DNA from 3 places in the Kitasatospora sp. NPDC048296 genome. Region 1 is predicted to be linked to each of the others. Evidence: riboswitches for the same ligand, from Rfam matches in the RefSeq annotation. Region 1 holds a riboswitch; each other region holds the start of a gene.
The links. A riboswitch is a leader RNA that binds a small molecule or an ion and turns the genes downstream of it on or off. The one in region 1 is predicted to bind cyclic di-AMP.
Positions count from the first base shown of each region.

Region 2: it holds a riboswitch for cyclic di-AMP, as region 1 does, so the genes downstream of both, ACGF12_RS12955 (transglycosylase family protein) here and ACGF12_RS02660 (hypothetical protein) in region 1, are expected to answer to the same signal.
Region 3: it holds a riboswitch for cyclic di-AMP, as region 1 does, so the genes downstream of both, ACGF12_RS18060 (NlpC/P60 family protein) here and ACGF12_RS02660 (hypothetical protein) in region 1, are expected to answer to the same signal.

Region 1 is NZ_JBICZB010000002.1:201,110-208,200, reverse strand. Features, by position in the region: gene aceB (malate synthase A) at 1-882, opposite strand, end outside; gene ACGF12_RS02670 (IclR family transcriptional regulator) at 1,084-1,881, shown strand; gene ACGF12_RS02665 (hypothetical protein) at 2,097-2,726, shown strand; gene ACGF12_RS02660 (hypothetical protein) at 2,796-4,232, opposite strand; cyclic di-AMP (ydaO/yuaA leader) riboswitch at 4,235-4,398, opposite strand; gene ACGF12_RS02655 (MoaF N-terminal domain-containing protein) at 4,902-5,231, shown strand; gene ACGF12_RS02650 (alpha/beta hydrolase) at 5,315-6,457, opposite strand; gene ACGF12_RS02645 (TetR family transcriptional regulator) at 6,750-7,091, opposite strand, start outside.
Region 2 is NZ_JBICZB010000016.1:108,587-115,677, reverse strand. Features, by position in the region: gene ACGF12_RS12985 (helix-turn-helix domain-containing protein) at 1-429, opposite strand, end outside; gene ACGF12_RS12980 (ATP-binding protein) at 848-1,387, shown strand; gene ACGF12_RS12975 (DUF397 domain-containing protein) at 1,669-1,932, opposite strand; gene ACGF12_RS12970 (hypothetical protein) at 2,490-3,440, shown strand; gene ACGF12_RS12965 (winged helix-turn-helix domain-containing protein) at 3,539-4,135, shown strand; partial or broken gene ACGF12_RS12960 (transposase) at 4,111-4,620, shown strand; cyclic di-AMP (ydaO/yuaA leader) riboswitch at 5,161-5,323, shown strand; gene ACGF12_RS12955 (transglycosylase family protein) at 5,310-6,545, shown strand; gene ACGF12_RS12950 (hypothetical protein) at 6,800-7,000, shown strand.
Region 3 is NZ_JBICZB010000027.1:1,284-8,374, forward strand. Features, by position in the region: gene ACGF12_RS18045 (glycosyltransferase 87 family protein) at 166-1,521, shown strand; gene ACGF12_RS18050 (hypothetical protein) at 1,555-2,604, opposite strand; gene ACGF12_RS18055 (NlpC/P60 family protein) at 2,754-3,800, opposite strand; gene ACGF12_RS18060 (NlpC/P60 family protein) at 4,028-5,185, opposite strand; cyclic di-AMP (ydaO/yuaA leader) riboswitch at 5,196-5,349, opposite strand; gene ACGF12_RS18065 (NlpC/P60 family protein) at 5,688-6,725, opposite strand; gene ACGF12_RS18070 (NYN domain-containing protein) at 6,925-7,091, opposite strand, start outside.

The DNA.
Region 1 (7,091 bases):
GAACAGGTAGTCCCAGCGCCCGGCGTTGAGGCCGGCCGCGTGGTCGCGCAGCTCGTAGAGGATCTCGTCCATCTCGAAGGCGGCGGTGATGGTCTCGATCAGCACGGTGGCGCGGACCGTGCCGTGCGGGGTGCCGAGTTCGGCCTGGGCGTGGGTGAACACGTCGTTCCACAGCCGGGCTTCGAGGTGGCTCTCGGTCTTCGGCAGGTAGAAGTACGGGCCGGAGTTGGGGTCCTCGGCGCCCTTGGCGAGCAGCCGGGCGGCGTTGTGGAAGAAGTACAGGCCGAAGTCGACGAACGCGCCGGCCACCGGGACGCCGTCGACCAGCAGGTGGTTCTCGTCCAGGTGCCAGCCGCGCGGGCGGACCACGACGGTGGCGAGTTCGGCGGCGGGCTTGAGGGTGTAGGCCTTGCCGGCGGCGCTGGTGAAGTCGATCCGGCCCTCGAAGGCGTCGATCAGGTTGACCTGGCCGCTGACCACGTTCTCCCAGGTCGGGGAGGTGGCGTCCTCGAAGTCGGCGAGCCAGATCTTCGCCCCGGAGTTGAGCGCGTTGATGACCATCTTGCGGTCGGTGGGGCCGGTGATCTCGACCCGGCGGTCCTGGAGGGCGCGCGGCGCCTCGGCGACCTTCCAGTCACCGGCCCGGACGTCGGCGGTCTCCGGCAGGAAGTCCAGCGTGCCGGTACGGGCGATCTCGGCGCGGCGGGTCTTCCGCCTGGCCAGGAGCTCCTGCCGGCGTCCCTCGAAGGCGCGATGGAGGCCGACGACGAAGGCGACCGCCTCCGGGGTGAGCACCTCCTCCGCCCGGTGGACGCGCGGACCGGCGACAGTGACGACCGGAGCGGCGGGGGAGGCGCCGACGGGCCCCTGATCTGCAGCCATGAGCAGGACACTCCTAAGACGGTTGAGCCTGGCGAAGGGAGCTCCGGTGGGAGCCCCCTCGGGAACTTCCTCGATCGTTACCCGCCTGTCGGCGAGTTCGATTCTGTAAGGTGGAGACTAGTTTCCGCGATACAGAATTTCAACGGTTTGTTGAAGAGGTCGCCGGGACTCTACTCCTCCCCGACAGCGAAGGGAACGCCGGTGGTTGCGACCCCCGACACAGCATCGACGACAGGCGCCGACCGCGCGAGCGGCGGCGTGCAGTCCGTCGAACGCGCCTTCCAACTCCTGGAGGCGCTGGCCGACTCCGGCGGCGTGGCCACCCTCAGCGAGCTCTCCACCAGCTCCGGCCTCCCGATGCCGACCATCCACCGACTGGTTCGTACCCTCGTCCAGCAGGGCTATGTCCGCCAGGACACCGCGCGCCGCTACACCCTCGGTCCCCGGCTGATCCGCCTCGGCGAGACGGCCGGCCGCCTGCTCGGCAGCTGGGCCCGCCCCTACCTGGCCGAGCTCATGGAGGCCACCGGCGAGACCGCCAACCTGGCGGTGCTGGAGGGAGGCGAGGTGGTCTACGTCGGGCAGGTGCAGTCGCGGCGCTCGATGCGGATGTTCACCGAGGTCGGACGGCGGGTGCAGCCGCACTGCACCGGCGTCGGCAAGGCGCTGCTCGCCCAGCTCCCCGAGGAGGAGGCGCGCGCGATCCTGGGCCCCAACCCGCTGCCGGCGCACACCGAGTACACCGCCACCGACCCGCAGGAGCTGATGGACCAGCTCACCGAGGCGCGCGAGCGCGGCTACGTGGTCGACGACCAGGAGCAGGAGATCGGCGTCCGCTGCATCGCGCTCGCGGTCCCCGGCGCGCCGACGCCCACCGCGCTCTCGGTGTCCGGCCCGGAGGCCCGGATCCGGGCGCTGGAGGAGCAGGCCGGCGCCTCCTCGCTGGTGCCGGTGATGCGCCAGATCGCGACCCGGCTGGGGCAGGTCCTCGCTCCCTGACATCTCCTCAATAACCGTACTGAGCGCGGGAGATGGATCCAACCTGCCGCCCCGCTCTCGACCTGCCCGCGTCCTGCGGGCCCCGTTCGACGTCCCTCGTTCGACGGACGGGCGGGCGGGTTGCGCCGTGTCGGCGGCCACCGCTGCGCCACCCTGGTGCGGATGTGGCCCGCGACGGCGCGGGCGGCCGCAGCGCGAGGAAACGGTGAGCGGCGATGGAGCGCAGGCAGGGCAGGCGTACGGGGCTTCGGGGCGGATCCGGCGGTGCGGCCCGCAGGTCCGACCGGGCCGCCGGGTTCACGGCGGTCATGGCGGCGGGTTGCGCGCTCGCGGTGCTGACCGCCGGACCGTCCTGGGCCCTGTGGCCCGGTCCCCGGCCCGATCCCCGGTCCGCGCCCCGGACGGACCTACGGGCCGCGCCGCTGAGCCCGGCCACCGTGCCGTCCGACTCCGACCTGGAGGTGGTCCGGCTCGACCCGGAGGCCGCCCCGCCCGGCGGCACCACCACGATCCACGCCTTCGTCGCGAACCGCGGCCCGGACCCCACGGCCTCGCCGTTCACCGTGATCGTCACCCTGCCGGACGGCGTGACACCGGAAGGCCCGTACTTCCCCGCGAACTGCGAGGAGCTGGGGGGCGGCCAGCGGGTGCGATGCGTCTTCGAGCCCGGGCTGAAGGAGCGGCGCAGCGCGACCGCGCTCGTCCCGGTGCGGCTCTCCCCCGGCCTGCCGACGGGCACGCTGACCGGCGGGTCGGTCGCGGTGCACAGTCCGGACGACCGGGACGAACGCAACAACCGGCAGCCGTTCGACCTCACAGTGGTCGAGACGGCTGCCGGTTCCTGAGAGCGGCTAGTTCCGGGGGTACGTGCGCCACGTACGCCGCGCACGGCGTGCGATTAACTGCAGATGCGATCAGCGGTAGACGCGCACGTAGTCGGCGGAGAAGGTGATCGGCGTGTTGCCCTGCGGCGCGGGGTGGTACTTGCCCGCGCACACCGAGAGGTTGAGGATCAGGTACGCCGACCAGTTGGCGCCGACGCCCTTGCCGTCCGAGAACACCTTGACGCCGTTGACGTACCAGTCGACCGAGTTGGCGCCGTAGTAGGTGCCGATGGTCACCCACTGGTCCTTCGCGATGGCGTTCGCGTCGGTGTAGTAGTCGGAGTTGCCGGGGTTGACGTGGTTGGTCAGCTCCAGCAGGTTCGGGTTGTCGGGGTGGTACTCGAAGGAATCGACCTCCCCGTTTCCGTTCTTCCACGTCCACAGGGCCGGCCAGGCACCGGTGCCGGAAGGCAGCTTGACCCGGGTCTCGGCATAGTCACCGGTCTTGACCTGGAAGCCCTCGGCGGAGCCCTCGGTGGTCAGGAAGCCGGTGTTCCAGGACTGCTGGCCGTTCTCCAGCGTGGGCCCGCCGGGGGTGGCGGTGAAGGTGGCGACTCCGTTCGCGACGGTGACGTCGTTCTTGTTCAGCCAGTCGAGCTTGTTGTCGTCCGGGTTGTGGTTGCCGTACTTGTACGAGGTGCTCTTGTCGCCGACCCAGCGCTGACCCCAGTTGATCGGGCCGTTGAACTCGTCGGACCAGGTCAGCGACTTGCCGGCGATCGGGGAGGACGGCGCCGGGGTGCTCGGGCTCGCGGTGGCGCTCAGGGTACCGGTCGGCGACGGCGCGGTGGTCGGGGAGGAGGTGGTCGTCGGGGACGGGGTGGTCGTCGGCGACGGGGTGGTCGTCGGGGACGGGGTGGTCGTCGGCGACGGAGTGGCGGTCGGGGCCGGCTTCGCACTGAGGGTGGCGGTCGGGGCCGGCTTCGCACTGAGGGTGGCCGTCGGGGCCGGCTTCGCACTGAGGGTGGCCGTCGGGGCCGGGGCCGGCGTCGACGTACCGGCGGCGGAGACCACCAGCTGCTGCGAGGGCAGGTTGTGCCAGGTGTTGCCGAAGTCCTGCCAGAAGCCGAACTGGGTGTACGTCCCGGCGGACAGGGTGCGCGCGCCGCTGGTGAAGTTGACCCCGCTCGGGCAGATCTGCAGGTTGGTGGCGTTGCCGGGGAAGTCGAGGTTGGTGCCGCGGGCGTCGCGCACACCGACGCCGACGGTCTTGGCGACGAAGCAGGAGGAGGAGTGCAGGCCGAGCGAGGCGGTGGTGGCCTTGCCCGCGACCATGGTGGCGGGGGTGAGCCGGTCCTGGGTGACGGTCGGGCCGGTGGCAGCCTGAGCACCGGAGACGGACGGCAGTCCGAGCAGGCCGGCACCGCTGACGGCGAGCGCCCCGGTGGCGGCGAGGGCCGCGTTGCGGCCGCGGTGGGACGGACGGGCGTGGCGCGGCGCGCGGCGGCGGCGGGCAGGCTGGTGCATGGGAGTCCTCTGCGACGCCTGCGAGGTGAGCTGTCGGATTCGGGCTGCAGTTGCCCGGCCGCCTGTGGAGCGGCTTCACCCCTAGCCGCGGCCCGCGCGCGAGAACGCACGGGCCGGGCGCTGACCTTGGTTCCCCCGCTCCCGTCCGCTGTGGTGCTCGGTTACCCGCCGGCGGGTGGACAGGACTCGGCGTCCCGGCGGCGGGGTCCGCAAGGGCGGACGACCGTTGCAGGCTAGGCAGGCCGTCCCTGAACGGACAACTCCGTCGGGCCGGTTGTCGCACAGCTCACAGTGGTGTCGATCAACGACGGTGTGTGGTGGCCGAGTTGATCAAAAGCGCCGGTCAGACACGGCGATCGAGCACGGCGATCGAGCGCGCCGAACAAGCACGGCGATCAGCCGGAGCAGAGCTCGCCGCTGCCGAAACGGGTGCGGCGGGCGACGCCCACGTGCCGGTCACACACCGCGACGGGTGGCGCGGTGGCGGACAGTGCCGTGGCGCGGGGCCGCCCAAGTCGGCCGGGTCGGATAAATTGGAGCCCTGACGTTTTCCGCCGTGCACAAGTACCCGAGCCCGATCCGCACGACCCGTACAACCTGCACCGCCTGTACGACCTGCACGCCCCGCACGGTCCGCCCCACACTCTCGAAAAGAGGTCCCGCCCCGCCATGACCGCGTCCCTGCCCGCCTTCGCCGGCCGTACCTACGTCTTCCGGGCCGACAACGGCGCGGCCTTCCGCAACACCTACTCGGCCGACGGCAAGCGGCTGCGCTGGGAGGGCCTCGGCGAGTCGGCGGGCCAGTGGGAGGACGTGCTGCTGCACGTCGCCGAGGTCGCGCCTGAGATCTACTTCGTCAGCTGGACGGAGCAGAGCGGGATCACCGTCAGCCACGTCATGGACCTCAACAAGCTGACCGTGCGGGCCTTCTGGACCTTCGAGGGCGAGGGCGGCCGGGTCGGGCAGCTGCACGCCGGGACGCTGGAGCGGGTGGCCTGAGCCAGGCTGAGCGTGAACTGAACCCCCGGAGCCGGCAGCTCCGGGGGTTCAATTTCAGGCTCAGGTTCTCGGTCCGTCCGGCGTCAGACGGCCTGGTTCGGCACCTTGAGGTGGTCGGACAGCCACTCCAGCGAGGACGGCAGCAACGCGCTCCAGGTCTCGAAGTTGTGACCGCCGTTCTCCAGCATGCTGTAGGAGACCTTCATTGGGCTGTGCGCCGCGTCGATGAAGGCCTCGGTGTCCTGCCGGTAGTTCCCGTCGCCCTTCTTGGTACCGGCCAGCAGCACGGAGACCTTCGGCTGGGGCATGTTCTTCAGCCGCCACATCAGGTTGGCCTCGTCGCGGCGCTGCTTGCTGCCGCCGAAGAGGTCGCCGGTGGTCGGGTCGTCGGCGGCGTCGTAGTAGGCCGACAGGGCGACGGCGGTCGGGAAGATATCCGGGTGGCGCATGGCCAGCTTGAGCGCGCAGTAGCCACCGGTCGAGTTGCCCATGAAGGCCCACGCCTGCGGGTCGGCCGAGACCCGGAAGCTCGCCTGGATCGCCGAGGGGACGTCCTTGCTGAAGTAGGTGTCGGACTGGGCACCGTTCGGGATGTCCTCGCACTCGGTGTCCTGCGGCAGGGCGGGCGAGGGGCGCATCAGGACCATGACCGTCGGCTGCATCCGGCCCTCCTGCAGCAGCTTGAGCGCGGCACCCGGGTAGTTGAACCGGGTGATCAGGTTCTCGGCGATCCCGGGGAAACCGGTGCTGACGATCACGGCCGGGAACTGCTTCTGCGCGTACTCGGGCTGGAAGTACTGGGGCGGCAGGTAGACGTAGCCCTCGGTGGACAGCTTGCTGGCCTTGCCGTCGATCCGGACCTTGCGGATCTCACCGGACTGACTGGGCTCGCGGCCCAGCGCTCCCCCGCCCTGCACCGAGGCGTGGCCGATGGTCTCGACCATGAGACGGCCGGCGGCGTCCGCCTTGTTGTGGATCACCACCGGGCCGGTGCTGCCGGTGCCCAGCAGGTCGTCCCAGCTGCTGTAGAAGGCGAAGTAGTTGTTCGCCACCAGACCGAGCGCGGCGAGCACGGTGAACTGGGTGGCGAGCAGCGCTCCGATCCGGCCGAAAACCGCCTGCCAGGACTTCTTGGCGAGTCTGGGCCACAGCCAGACCGTGCCGGCCATCATCACGACGGCGATCAATATGGCCAGCGCCAGCACCTTGTGGCTCGTCAGACCCATGTCCTACTTGCTCCCACGCCTCGAACTCCCCGCCCCCTCCGTTCAGGACATCCGAGGAGGTCACCCCGGTTCCCCCGCCGGGGTGCGCGATCACCAACCCTAGCGGGAGCTGGGAGAAAGCTGACCGCTGCCCGACAGTCAGCGGGGAGCGGGCGGGGAGTCTGCTGGGAACACCGACGGGGAACAGATGACAGCGTTCAGATTTCAGATAACAGATGACAGATGACAGATTTCGAAATCTGTCATCTGAGCGCTGAACGCTGAACCCCGTCGGCCGCCGGCCGAGCCCCCGCTACTCCCCACCCACCCGCACCCAGAGCCCCAGCCCCGCCGTGAGCTCACGCATGCAGCGGGCGCCGAGCTCCTGCGGGGAGCCCGGGCCGGTCACAGGGGCGTCCGAGGAGGCCCACTGCTCCAGGGCCACCCGGATCGCCGCCGTCGCCGCAGCGGCGGCCAGTCGAAGCTCCAGCGGGTCGGTGTCGACCGGGCAGCGGTCGGCCAGAACCGTCCGCAGCCGCTCCTCCGAGCCCGCATGGACCCGCTGCCAGGTGCCGTCCAGCCTCGGGTCGCGCAGCAGGCTGCGGGTCCAGTGCATCGCCTCGACCGCCGCGTCGTCGGCCGGGGTCAGCGACGC
Region 2 (7,091 bases), on a different contig from region 1:
CGGCCGACTCTGGCCGAAAACCGCCCGTGCGTACTCCTCGGACTGCAGCAGTCCGGGGATGAACTGCACCTCGTAGGTGCGGATCAGCTGGGCGGCCTCCTCCAGTCCCACGTAGGTCTGGAACCAGCCCGGCAGCACGTCGTTGAAGCTGTGCCACCAGCCGGACTTGTTGGCCTCGCGGACCAGCCCGAGCAGGGCCTCCCGCTCCAGGCCGTCGTCCACGCCGTACAGGCTGAGCAGGTCGGCGACGTCGCGCTCCTTGAAGCTGACGCGGCCGAGCTCCATGCGGCTGATCTTGGACTCGGAGGCGCGGATCGCGTAGCCCGCGTCCTCACGGGTGATGCCGCGCGCCTCGCGCAAGCGGCGCAGTTGGGAGCCGAGGAGGATCCGGCGGACCATCGAGCCGCCGCCCGGCTGAACTGTGGTCATGCGGTCGAAACCTCCACCTAGGGCAAACAGCGCACAGTCTGCCATCAGTTGAGCGCTCACGGTGCCGATACTGACGGATGTTCCTATCAGTTCTGCACTCCGCACACCAGGATGCACGTGCATCCGGCGCTTGCATATGCCAATAGTGCGACTGCACGTGAATCGACTCTTGCATCTGCAGTGAGCGCACACCACCATGGTGCACGTGCACCTGCACATCCCTGGCAATCCCGCGGGCTCCGCGTCGACCCCACGCGCGACTCCGTGCACCGACCCGGTGGCGTCCCCCGCGCCACCGGGCGTTCGAGTGCGCGCGCGCCTGGTCGAGGGGGCGGCCGAGCGGCCGAGCGAGTCGGAGGTGACCGGCATGACCCCGGCGGGTCCAGCCGTGTCCGCCCCCTTATGGGAGGAGCTCTTCATGAGCACCGGTACGGCTTTGGCGGTTGACCCCCATGTGGTCACCTGTACGCTCGCTCCTCGCTTCGAAGCCGTGAGAACCGCGCGCGACTTCGCCCGGACCGCTCTTCAGCACTGGGGCCTGATGGAGCTGTTCGACGATGTCGCGCTGGTGGCCTCGGAACTCGTGACCAACGCGCTCCGGCATGCGATCGGCGCACGGCCCGACCCGTCGGACTGCTGCCCGGGCGAGTACGACTTTCCCATACAGCCGACCCCAGAAGGACGGCTGCCGATCCGAATAAGCCTGGTGCACCGCGCACCCCAGGTGGTCTGCGCGGTGAGCGATCCGAGCAGCATCGGACCGGTCGCCCGGGAGGCGGACTTCGTCGCCGAATCCGGCCGCGGGCTGCACCTGGTGGAGTCGTTCAGCCGCTCCTGGGGCTGGCACCCGCTGGGCAGCGGCAAGGTGGTCTGGGCCATGTTCGAGGCGGAGCCGGCCCAGGGCGGCGGACTCGACCGACGTGTCGAAATCGGTGGACGGCACCGGCGCTCGGCCTAGCGCCGTGCGGCGCGCGGCCGGCTTGGGAACGACCCGGGAGGACCACACCCCGGGCCCTTCCGCCAGTCCCTCGGACCCTTCGACGCCGGACCGCCTCCGGCACCGGCACCGGCACCTCCCGCCGGAGATCCAGGCCCGCGCGTTACAGGCCCCGGCCGGGCACGACTCGACCCGGTACGCCCCGACCCGACCCCACCCGCGGGAGCGCCCGCGGGGAAAAGACAAAGGCCGTCGTGGTGTCAGCACCCACGACGGCCCCCCGATGGTGAAGCGGCGACCGGTCAGACCGCCAGGTGGTCGAACTCCCCGTCCTTGGCCCCCAGCAGCAGGGCGGCGATCTCGGCCCGGGTGTAGATGAGCGCCGGACCGTCCGGGAAGCGCGAGTTGCGCATCGCCACGTCGCCGCCGGGCAGGGCCGCGAACTCGACGCAGTTGCCCTGGGAGTTGCTGTGCCGGCTCTTCTGCCAGACCACCCCCTTGAGGTCGGCGGCGGCCATCCCGTTGTAGGTGTGGTTCGAGCTGTGCGTGTCCTGCGAGTCGTGCATAGAAGTCTCCCGAAGAGCTCCGGAGTTGTCGTCCAGCGCGGCGCCCCGGCACCGTCGAACGAACGGACCGGCCCCGTACCGGTCCGGCACAACGCCTCACTTGACGCGATGATAGCCGCAGTGCACGTGCATCAGCACGGGACATTGCAGGTGCACGAGGCCTTTTATCAGCGGCCTCGAACTCTTCACGGACCCTTCTCCTGACGGTACGTAAACGGACATAGCCGACTGAATCGACGAGCATTCGATAACCGGCCGTGAGCGGCCCCCCGCTGAATGTTGATCTTCGAATGCCGGGAGTCGCACCGCCGTGACCCTCCGTCAGGTCACCCTTCGACTGTGAGACATCTCACGTGCCACGGGTGCAACGCGACGCCCCACGGGACACGTCAGGGCAACCACGGGCGTCCACCCGGGGGTTGGGCGAGGAATGTCCGGATTGTAGGCAAACCGCCCGGACCGCGACGGCGGAGACACGACCTTCGCACCGCGACCACCCGAAACCCGTACGGCAGCCGACTGCAGGCCTGACGGGCCGATGTCCTACGATCTCCGACATGAGCACCGCAGCCATCCCGGGCGCGCCACTGCCCGTCCGCACTCCAGGCTCCCGTGCGCGGGGGCGCCACCGCCGTCCCGAGCGCCCCGAGATCCGCACCGGCTCGCCGGCCCTGGTGCTCGCCGTACCCGCGACCGCCGGGCCCGAGTCCCGCTCGGTCGTCGAGGAACTGCTCTCGATCGTCCGCAGCGAGCACGCCGGCGTCCGGGCCGCGGTCGGCTACCTCCCGACCGACGGCGCCGTGAGCGAGAGCGAGGACGACCGCACCGTCGCCGAGCTGCTGGCCGAGGCCGCCGAGGCAGGCCTGGCGGCGCCCGTCGTGGTGCCGCTGGCGCCCGGGCCGCACGACTTCCTGACCGGGCTTCACGCCCTCGCCGCCGAGTACGGCGCGACCGTCACCGACACACTGGGCCCGCACCCACTGTTGGCCGAGGCCGTGCACGTGCGGCTGTCCGAGGCCGGGCTGGCCCGGGCCGACCGGGCCCGGCTGTTCGCCATCGCGACCGCCGCGGACGGCGTGGTCCTGACCACCGTCGGCGGCGAGGACGCGGCCGCCGCGGCCGGCATCACCGGCGTGCTGCTGGCCGCCCGACTGGCCGTTCCGGTCGTCGCCGCGGCGCTCGACGTCCCCGGCTCGGTGGCCGACGCCGTCAACCACCTCAAGGAGACCGGCTCCCAGCGCCCGGCGCTGGCCCCGCTGGTGATCGGGCCCGAGGCGGACTCGGAGCTGCTCGCCACGGCCGCCGAGGAGACCGGCTGCCCGTCGGCCGCGCCACTGGGCGCCTACCCGACCGTCGGCCAGCTGATCGCCTCCACCTACCTGGCCGCGCTGCCGACGCCGACGCCGGAGGAGCTGGCCCAGGCCGAGGCGGAGGCCGCAGCCGCCGCCGGGGCCGAGGAGGGCTCCCGCGGCGCCCACGCGGCCGCCCAGGGGCCCGTAGAGGCCTAGCCGGACGCCCGCGACCGCCTTTACTGACCTTGGCGCTTCAAGGTGATTGGCCTGTTTGTGTAGCTGACTGGCAGTCATTGGCGCGCTATGCCGTTGGTATGCGCTATGCGGATGGGGGCGGGCTGACGGCGAGGGCACGTCAGCGCCGCGAGACGGTGCGGCTGGAGGCCGCTGCGTTGTTCGACGAAGGCGTCCCACCGAAGGAGGTTGCCCGCAGGTTGCGGGTGACCGCGAAATCGGCCTATCAGTGGCACCAGGCCTGGCGTGAGGGCGGGGCCGGGGCGCTGGCCTCACGAGGACCGGGCGGGCAGCGATGCAAGCTGTCGGCGCGGTGCCGGGCGAAGCTGGCCGAGTACCTCGAGCAGGGGCCGGCCGTGCACGGCTGGGACGAGGACCAGGTGTGGACAGGCGCGCGGGTGGCGACGCTGATCGGGCGGAAGTTCCACGTCACTTACAGCGTCTCGGGGGCCACCCGCCTGATGCACCGACTCGGCTTCACCCCGCAGGTCCCCGCGCGGCGGGCCGCGGAACGCGACGAGCAGGCGGTGTCCGCGTGGAGGGAGGTGACCTGGGCGGAGGTAAAAGCGCCCGGGCGGCCTGCGACGGATGGCTCTGCTTCGAGGACGAAGCCGGGTTCACCCGCAGGCCGCCCAAGGGACGCACGTGGGGACGCCGTGGCATCACCCCGGTCGTGAGGGTGGGCGGCCGGGGCTCCGGACGGGTCTCGGTCGCCGGGCTGATCGCGATGCGCCCGGGCTCGCGGACCCGGCTGTGTCACCGACTGCGGCGCCATACCGGACGCAAGGGCGAGCGCCGCAGCTTGTCCGAGCGCGACTACATCGGTCTGATCGACGGAATCCACCAGCTGGTCAAGGCGCCGATCATGCTGGTGTGGGACCGGCTCAACACCCACGTCTCGCATGCCATGCGCGACCTGATCAACGCGCGGGACTGGCTGACGGTGTTCATCCTGCCCGCATACGCGCCCGAGCTGAACGCGGTCGAGTACCTGTGGGCCCACGTCAAGCGCAGCCTGGCGAACCTCGCCAGCGTCGCTCTGGACCGACTCGCCGCGCTCGTCCGCAACCGGCTCAAACGGCTCCAGTACCGCCCCGAGGTCCTCGATGGCTTCCTCGCCGGGACCGGGCTCTCCCTCGACCTCCCACCGCCATCACCTTGAAGCGCCGAAGTCAGTAGCACCCTCCCGCGTACCGAAGGGCCCGGAACGACCGCGTTCCGGGCCCTTCGGCTTGCCGTCGGCCTGCCCCGCGGCTCGCCCTTTTCCGCCACTCCTCCGCCCGCCCCCCGTCTTCGGCTCGCCCGCAGCTTGTCCGAGCGGGGGAATTGCGGGAGTTATGGACGATATCGGAAGATAGAGCATAATGTCCGTTTTGTCGCTTTTGGGCGGAAATGCCGAGCGTGCATTCCGGCGCTCGATTCACGGCCACTCCCCTGTTGCGATCGGCGCACCACCGCGCGCTTCCACGCTCCGTCACTTCACTTCTGAAGCGGAGACAATTGCGGGAATCCACAGCGGCATTGCCAAAAAACGATCATTTACGATCATGATTCGTGTCCAATTTGGCAGTTTCCGCTAAACCGTGATGCGCATCACAGATATTTGCAGTTTGAACTTAAGTCCGCTTAACGTGCTCCTCGTTCGTGACCACACGAACCCAGTTCATCCGCGACGCCGAGTCCTGCCGTCGGATGTCCTGGCAGCGCGAAAACGCATCACGGCAGGAGCGGGGGAACCACAGGTAAGTCGCCCCGGGCCGCTCCTCGGAACGGTCCAGGGCTAGGGGTGAAGCCGCGCCCACAGCGCGGCCGGGCAACTCCAGCCCGAATCCGACAGCTCACCTCGCAGGCGTGGGAGAGGACCGCGTCTTCATGCTGCCCACCAACGGCACCCGCCTGTCCGGCCGTACCCGTCGCGTGATCGCCGCCCTCGGCGTCGCGGGCGTCGGTCTCACCGTCCCGTGCCTCACCACCGGCACCGCCAACGCCGCCCCCGTCGCCACCTGGGACAAGGTCGCCCAGTGCGAGAGCAGCGGCAACTGGAGCATCAACACCGGCAACGGCTTCTACGGCGGCCTGCAGTTCACCTCCAGCACCTGGGCCGCCTTCGGCGGTACCGCGTTCGCCCCGCAGGCCAACCAGGCCACCAAGGACCAGCAGATCGCCATCGCCGAGAAGGTCCTCGCCTCGCAGGGCCCCGGCGCCTGGCCCGTCTGCTCGGTCCAGGCCGGCCTGACCAAGGGCGGCGCTCCGGCCGCCGTCGACACCTCCGCCGGCACGGCCGCCAAGCCTGCCGCCAAGCCCGCGCAGAACCAGGCCCCGGCCCCGGCCGCGAAGCCCGCCGCGCCGGCCGCGCCCGCCCAGCAGCAGGCGCAGTCGTCCACCGACTACACCGTCGTCGAGGGCGACTGGCTGTCCTCGATCGCCGCGAAGAACAACGTCCAGGGCGGCTGGCAGCACCTGTACGACCTCAACCGCGCCACCCTGACCGAGGGCCCGAACACCATCTACCCGGGCCAGCACCTGACCTTCGGTGACGGCGTCAAGGCCCAGGCCGACAAGTCCTCCTCGTCCACCTCCGGCTCGGACTTCGGCTGGTTCAACCGCTCCCAGAAGGCCGGCCAGGCCGCGAACGGCGGTGCCGTGAACGCCAAGCCGACCGCCCTGACCCAGGCCTCGAAGCCGGCCTCGAAGCCGGCTGCCAAGCCGGCCGCCCAGGCCGCCACCGGCAGCATGGCCGCCGCGGTGTCCTTCGCCGAGTCCAAGGTCGGCCAGGCCTATGTCTACGGCGGCACCGGCAACGGCGGCTGGGACTGCTCCGGCCTGACCCAGGCCGCGCTGCGCGCCGCGGGCATCAACATCCCGCGCGTCGCCGCCGACCAGGCCGCCGCCAGCACCCACGTCTCGCTGGACAGCCTGCAGCCGGGCGACCTGCTGTTCTGGTCGAACAACGGCCAGAACTCCGGCGTGTACCACGTCGCGATCTACATCGGCGGCGGCAAGTACGTCGAGGCCGCCAACCCGAGCTCGGGCGTGCGCGAGCAGGCCATCGCCAACTGGGCCCCGGACTTCGCCGGCCGGGTCTGAGCAACGGCCCACGGGCGCACGGGCCACAGGCCCACAACCCACGGGCCCACAGCTGACGGACAACAGAGAACAGCTGACAGGTAACAGATTTCAGATAACAGATTTCAACATCTGTCAGCCGTCGTCCGAACGCTGACCACCCGCCACCCCCGGGGAGAGCCTGGTCGCTCCTCCCCGGGGGTTCCGGCGTATTCGCATGGTGAAACCCCGGCCCGACGGGCATGCTGCTGCTCTGCACCCGAGGAGGAATCACCATGGCCCAGGTCACCGTCACCCTCGACGCGAACCTCGCGATAGACGCGATGCTGCTCTCCGGCACCAAGAGCCCGCAGGACGCGGTCGAACTGATCCTGCGCGACTACCTGGCCCGCGGCCGCCGCACCGAGACCCGGACCGGCGACGCGGCCGACGGCCACCGGCTCACCGCCGACCGCCCGGCCACCCAGGAGGGCTGACCGGACAGCACGGTCGAGCAGACGCACGCCGACGGGCCCCGGAGAGCAACCGCCCTCCGGGGCCCGTCGGTCGAGCACCACCATCCGGTAC
Region 3 (7,091 bases), on a different contig from region 1:
TCCGTACGATAGGTCAACACCATGACCCGTCGGGAACGGATCCGCGCACGGCAACCGTTTGACCCCCGGGTCAGTCCTAGTACCTAGGCCGTGGAGGACCGCGGCCCGGGCGTCCGTCTGTACGACGCCTCCGGTGAGGACGTCCGAGACGAACGAGGGAGCGCAGTGGAATTGGCCCCGGCCACCGAGCCAGGTTCTTCGCGCGGCCGCCTCGGCCGCCCGCTCGGGGCGCTCGCCGCCCTCGGGGCGACCTGGGTGGCCACCCGTACCGTGCTGGTACTACTGATGACCGGCGTGCTGAAGGCGCCCGGCGGCGACGTCACCGCCGACGTCTGGATGATCTACCACGCCTGGTACGGGGTGTTGCAGACCGGCACCTTCCCGTTCGACGACGTGACCTGGCAGTACCCGCCGGGCGCCGCCCTGGTGATCCTGCTGCCGGGCCTGCTGCCCTGGTCGTACCTGGTCTCCTTCTGGGTGATCTGCGGGATCGCCGACGCCGCCGCGGCCGCGCTGCTGATCCGCACCGGCCTGCGCAAGGGCAGGGCGCTGACCGGCGCCTGGATGTGGGTGGTCGCCGTTCCGCTGCTCGGCCCGATGATCTACAACCGCTTCGACCTCCTGGTCACCGCGCTCACCCTGGCCGGCCTGCTGGCGCTGATCCGCCGCCCGGCGGTCGGCGGGCTGCTGCTGGGCCTGGGCGGAATCGTCAAGATCTGGCCGCTGCTCGGCCTGATCGGCACCCCCTCCGGCCGTCGCACCCGCCGCGCCTGGACGCTGGCCGCGGCCACCGCCGTCTCGGTGGGGTTCGTGCTCGCGGCCGGGATGAACGGCGCCTTCGACTTCCTGACCTTCCAGGCGGACCGCGGCATCGAGGTCGAGTCGGTCGGCGCGCTGCCGCTGCACTTCGCCCGGATCGCCGGGGCCTGGGACGGCAAGGTCACCATGAACTACGGCTCCCCCGAGATGCTCGGGCCGTGGGTCGGCGTGATCAGCAAGGTGATGTTGGCCGGCACCGTGCTCGGCTTCCTCTGGCTGCTGCTGTGGCGCTTCACCGCCCGCCGCCGCAACGCGGCCACCATGTACGACGCCGCGCTGTGCGCGCTGCTGGTCTTCGTGGTGACCAGCCGGGTGATCAGCCCGCAGTACCTGGTCTGGCTGATCGGCGTCGCCGCGGTCTGCCTGACCGTACGCGGCACCAGCCAGCGCCCGGTGGCGCTGCTGATCCTGATCGCCTGTCCGCTGACGCTGGTCGAGTTCCCGACCATGTTCACCCAGATCCTCGCCAGCGACCCCTGGGCCATCACCGTACTGACCCTGCGCAACCTGCTGCTGCTGACCGCCGCCGTGCTCTCCGGCATCCGGCTCTGGCGCTCCACCCGCGCCGCGGCGGCCCTGCCGCCCACCGTGGTGCTGGACAAGGCCCCGGCGCTGCCGGCCGCCTCCTCCTACCCGGTCCGCCCGGGCATCGCGTACGAGCAGGACCTGCTGGACGGCATCGACCACCCCGCCGGCCGTTGACCCTTGGGCCCGGCCGGGCGCCGGCCGCCCTGGCTAGGCCTTCAGGGACGAGACCTCGGCCAGCCAGAGCGCGGTGAACCCGGCCAGCCCGACGCCCAGCTCACCGCGCAGCAGCCGGTCGATGCGGGGCTCCCGCTCCTCGCCCTGCCCGTCGCCCGCGCCGACCGCCCGGTAGAAGGCGACCAGCCGGTCGGTCCCCCAGCGGCTGGCGATCAGGTCGCAGGCGAGCCAGGACTGCTCGTAGGCCTGGGCGATGCCGGTGGCACCGGCGGTGAAGTCCGCGTCGACGGGCAGCGCGGTGGGCAGCTTCCCGGCCGCGACGTCCCGGGCCAGCTCGGGGGCGATCTGCTGGGGGCGGCGGCCGGAGTCCCGGTAGGCGGTCCAGTCGGCGACGCCCTCGGAGAGCCACAGCGGGGTCCAGGCCCGGGTGTCGGCCCTGGTCGCGACGTGGGTGGCCTCGTGGGTGACGACCACCTGCCGGCCGAAGTCGCTGAGCCGCCCGAACGCCTCGGGGTTGACCACCACCCGGTCCGCCGGGGTGTGCCAGGGCGCTCCGGGGGCGGCCACGGTGACCGCCGCCATGCCCGTCCAGCCCGCCGGGTCGGCTTCCAGCAGCTGGGCGAACTGGTTCTCGGTGGCCGGCAGTTCGAGCAGTAGCCGGCCCGGCCAGGCGCCGCCCCACACCGCGCTGACGGCCGGCACCGCCTTGTCCCCGACCGCGACCAGCCCGGCCGGGTCCGGCCCCTCGGCCAGGCCGAGCACCAGGCAGTGCGCGCCGGGGGCGGTACGGGCGGGGCCGAGGTCCCACAGCGCCGGGGGCCCGCTCGCGGCCTCCTCCCGCTCGACCCGCCAGCCACCCGCCTCCCGGACCAGCGCGATCCGGCGCGGGTACACCACCGGGTACTCGTCGTAGCCGGCGATCCGCACCGCCAGTTCGACGGAGGCGGTCAGCCGGTCCGGCCCGTCGGCCGCCGACGACCCCTGATCGGGCGACAGCACCAGGTTGCGGTAGACCGCCTCGGCCCCCGTGAGCCCGGACCGGGCGGGCAGCGAGCGCGCCCGCGCCGCCAGCAGATCGGCCACCTCGGCCCGCTGGTCGGCCGGCCGCCCGGGTGCCGGCGGCGCGGCCGGGGGCAGCGACAGCTGGGTCAGCCCGCCGGCCGCCAGCAGCAGCGCGGCGCGCCGGGACAGTACGCGACCGGGTATCTCGGCCGGGCCGGAGGTCGTCGCGCTCAGAGCCGGACCACTCCCGCGACCGGCATCGCGTTGACGCTCTCGTACCGCACCTTGGCTCCCGGGTAGGGGGCGTGCACCATCACCCCGCCGCCGGCGTACATCCCGACGTGGTGCATGTCCCGGTAGAAGATCACCAGGTCTCCCGGCCGCGCTTCGGAGAGGCTGATCCGCTGCCCGGCGAAAGCCTGGGCCTGCGAGGTGCGCGGCAGGGTCACTCCGGCCTGCCGCCAGCTGTAGTACATCAGACCGGAGCAGTCGAAGGCGCGGGGCCCGGTGGATCCGTAGACGTACGGCGAGCCGATCATCCGCACCGCGGCGGCCAGCGCGGCCGCCCCCCGCTCGGAGGCGGCCGGGGTGGTGCCGAGGTCCAGCCGGTCGGTGCCGCGGGTGGCGCGCCGCTCGGCGTCGTTGGCGTCCTGGACGAGCATCCGGGCCCGCTCGGCCGCGCCCAGGCTGTTGAGCAGCTTCTGGGCCTTGGCCAGCCGCTGCTGGATCTGCTGCTTGTTCTCGGCCAGCGAGCGCCGGGCCTGGTCCAGTTCCGCGAGCTTGCCCGCGGTCTCGGTGCGGCGCTGGTCGAGCGTGCGCTGACGGCTGACCAGCTCGTGCAGCGTCTCCCGCTGCCGCTCGGCGGCCTGCCCGAGGGTGCGGGCGCGGGCGAGGTAGGACTCGGGGTCACTGGAGAGCATCAGCTGGGCGGTCTGGGTCATCCCGCCGCCGCGGTACTGCGCCCCGGCCACGGTCGCGAGGTCCCCGCGTAGCTGGTTGAGCTGGTCCTGGCCGGCGGCGACCTCGCCCTGCAGGAGCGCGGTCTCGCTCTGGAGCCGCTTCTGCGCCTCCTGCGCGGCGTTGCACTTCTCGGACGCCCGCTCGGCCTCGTCGTACAGCTGCTCGACCTGCGCCTTGACGTCCCTGAGGTCGGGCGTGCCCGGTGCACCGGGAGCGGCCTGGGCGCTGCCGCCGGCCGTCACACTCAGGGCCGTGGTGGCGGCCGCGGTCAGCACCAGCGCACGGACGAGCAGTGGGGAACGACGGTGCACGGACATGGCGGCAGCGGCTCCAATCCTGCGGCGCGGCCCCGCGGCCGCGCCCCAACGGGCGGCCGTCGAGCGGGAGTCCGGTGGCAGACGTTAGCGAGTCCGGGCAAGCGAGTCCAAACCCCTCCCGACCCGAATATTTGACCACTAATCGGACATTCGCCCGAGCCGCCGGAAAAGCCGCAGGCCCGGCCCTCCGCAATGGAGGACCGGGCCCGAAACGGCCTGGGCGGAGATCAGACCCGCACGATGGAGGCCAGCGGCATGTTGGAGACCGCCTCGTAGCGGACCGAGGCGCCCGGCTTGGGCGCGTGCAGCACCTGGCCGTTGCCCGCGTAGATGCCGACATGGTGGGCGTCGCTGAAGAAGATCAGCAGGTCGCCGGGCTGGGCCTGGGAGATGTCCGAGCCGATCCGGGTGCCGGCGCCGGCCTGCTCCTGCGAGGTGCGCGGCAGCGACACGCCGACCTGGTTGAACGCCCAGACCATCAGGCCGGAGCAGTCGAAGGAGCCCGGGCCGGTGGCACCCCACACGTACGGGCTGCCGACCTTGCCCGCGGCGGCGGCCAGCGCGGCGGCACCGTGCGAGCTGCCGGGGGCGGCCGGCTTGGCAACCGGCGAGGAGGAGGTGGCGGAACCCGAGGAGCCCGAACCCGAGCTGATGTCGGTACGGCCGCTGTCGCGCGAGGCACGGTCGGCGGCGGCCTGCTGCTGGGCGGCGGCCTTCGCGGCGGCGTCGGCCTGGGCCTTGGCGTCGGCCGCGGCCTTCTCCTCGGCCTGACGGATCGCCTGACGCTCCTGCTCGGTCAGGGTGTTGAGCAGGTCCTGCGCGGCCTTCAGCTTGTTCTGGACCTCCTCCTTGGAGGTCTTCAGCTGCTGGGTGGTGGACTCCAGCTCGGCGAGCTTGCCCTGGGCCTCGGTGCGGTCCTGGTCGAGCTTGCGCTGCTCCTCCTGGAGCTGCTTCAGCTGGTTCTTCTGGGTGTCACCGGCCTGGTTGAGCGCACCGGCCTGGTTGAGGAAGTTGTCCGGGCTGGTGGAGAGCATCAGCTGGACGGTCGGGGATATGCCGCCGTTGCGGTACTGCTCCCCGGCGATCTCGGCGAGCCCGCCCTGCATGTCGGTCACCTGGGCCTGCTGCCGGGCCACCTGGTCCTGCAGGCCGGAGACCTGCTTCTCCAGGGCCTGCTGCTTCTCCTGGGCGGCGTTGTACTTCTCGGTCGCCTGCTCAGCCTGCTCGTTGAGCTGGTCGACCTGCTCCTTGACCTGGTCCTTGGTCGGCTGCGGGTCGGCGTGCGCGCCGGACTGCGCGGAGAGGGCAACGGCTGCCGCGGCGACACCGGTCAGGATCGAGACACGGGCGCGGCTGGCGGGCTTGGGACGACGATGGGACGCCACGAAGGCGGACTCCTTCTTCCTACGGCCGCCTACCGGGTGAGCTGACGGGTTCGGGCCGGAAGCATGCCCTACGACGCCTCACGGCCGTTCCACCGGCCGACCTGGCGCCGATTCACCCCGGAGGAACGTGGTTCCCCGGCTCCGCTCCGCAGCGCCCCCGACCACTGGGCTCCCCTGTCGGACAGTCGCTTCGACCTGCCCCGCTGTTTCGCGAACTCGACGGTAACCACCGCCGCCACCCAGGCTGGGTGATCGACAGTGCGGTGGTTCGGGGCACGACCCTAGTAACTGAACCGTGATCCGTTCAAATCCTTGTCAGAAAAAAGACGGAAGATTACCCGTGTTCTTTTGTGAAAATGACCGATGGTGATCGCCACCGCACGCAAAGCTGATCAGGTCTCACCGGCCGACCACGGAACAGACAAGCCCGAAGCGCCACCCCCGGCAGGAGGGTGGCGCGGATCACAGGGCCGGAACCCGGACTTTCGGGCGTGTCGGGGCGTCAGACCCGGCGGATCGTGTTGATCGGCATCGCGTCGGCCTTCATCACCTTCACCACGTCACCGGTGTGCGGCGCGTGGACCACCATGCCGTTGCCGATGTACATCCCGACGTGGTGCCGGTCGCTGCCGTAGATCACCAGGTCGCCCGGCTGGGCCTGGTCCAGCGAGGGCACCCGGGTGCCGACGTTGCCCTGCTCCTGCGAGGTGCGCGGCAGCGAGACGCCGGCCTGGGCGTACGACCAGACCATCAGGCCCGAGCAGTCGAAGGTGCTCGACCCGGTGGCGCCCCAGACGTACGGCGAGCCCTGCTTGCTCATCGCCTTGGCGACGGCCACGGCCGCGTAGCCGCTGGCCGGCGGCAGGCTGCTGAGGTCGACCCGGGCCGTGCCGCGCGAGGCGCGGTCGTCCTGCTGCTGCTGGGCCTTCAGCGCGGCGCGGTCGGCGGCACTGAGCGAGTTCAGCAGGTCCTGCGCGGCCTTCAGCTTCTGATTGACGTCCGACTTCGCCTGGTTCAGGTCCTTGGTGGTGGAGTCCAGCGAGGACAGAACGGCGGCGGCCTCGGCCTTCTCCTGGTCCAGCCGTCGCTGCTGGTCGAGCAGGCTCTTGAGCGCCTCGGTCTGGCTGGCGCTGGCCTGCTGGACGCTGGAGGCCTTCTCCAGGTAGCCGGACGGGTCGGAGGAGAGCATCAGCTGGACGGACGGGTCGATGCCGCCGGTGCGGTACTGGTCGCCCGCCACCTCGGCCAGGCCCGTCTGCAGCTGGGTCATCTGGTCCTGGCTGCGGGCCACCTGGTCCTGCAGCTGGTCGGCCTGCTTGCGGAGCTGGTCGGCCCGCTCCTTGGCGCCGTTGTACTTCTCCGCCGCCTGCTCCTGCTCCTGCTGGAGCTGGTCGATCTGCGCCTTGACGTCGTCCTTGCTCGGCTGCGGCGCCGCGTGCGCGCCCACCTGGGCGGAGAGGGCGACCGCGGTCGCAGCGGCAGCGGTGAGCACGGAGACCCGCGCGCGGCTCGGCTGCTTGGGACGGCGGTGGGAGGCCAAGGGACCGGCTCCTTCTTCCATCGGACTCACCTGATCGGATGAGATTCCGGAAAATAGGTTTGACGCCAGACCCTAGTGAAGATCTATCCGTTTTGCCACTCCCCGAAGGCGTGAACTCCGGCCCCCATGCTGACTTCACGGGATCCGCACACCCTCGCAAAACGGACACTGCCCGGACTTCACACCGTCCGACCCGAGGTCAGGGCCGGGCCAGCCGGTTCAGCAGCAGCACCGAGGCCACCGGGCGCGCGCCCGCCTTCCGCACGCCCTCCGCGACCTCCCGGTCGGTGGACACCACCACCACCGGACGGCCCTGCGGCTCGGCCCGCACCAGACGACGGATCAACTCGTCCGCGGTCTCCCCGG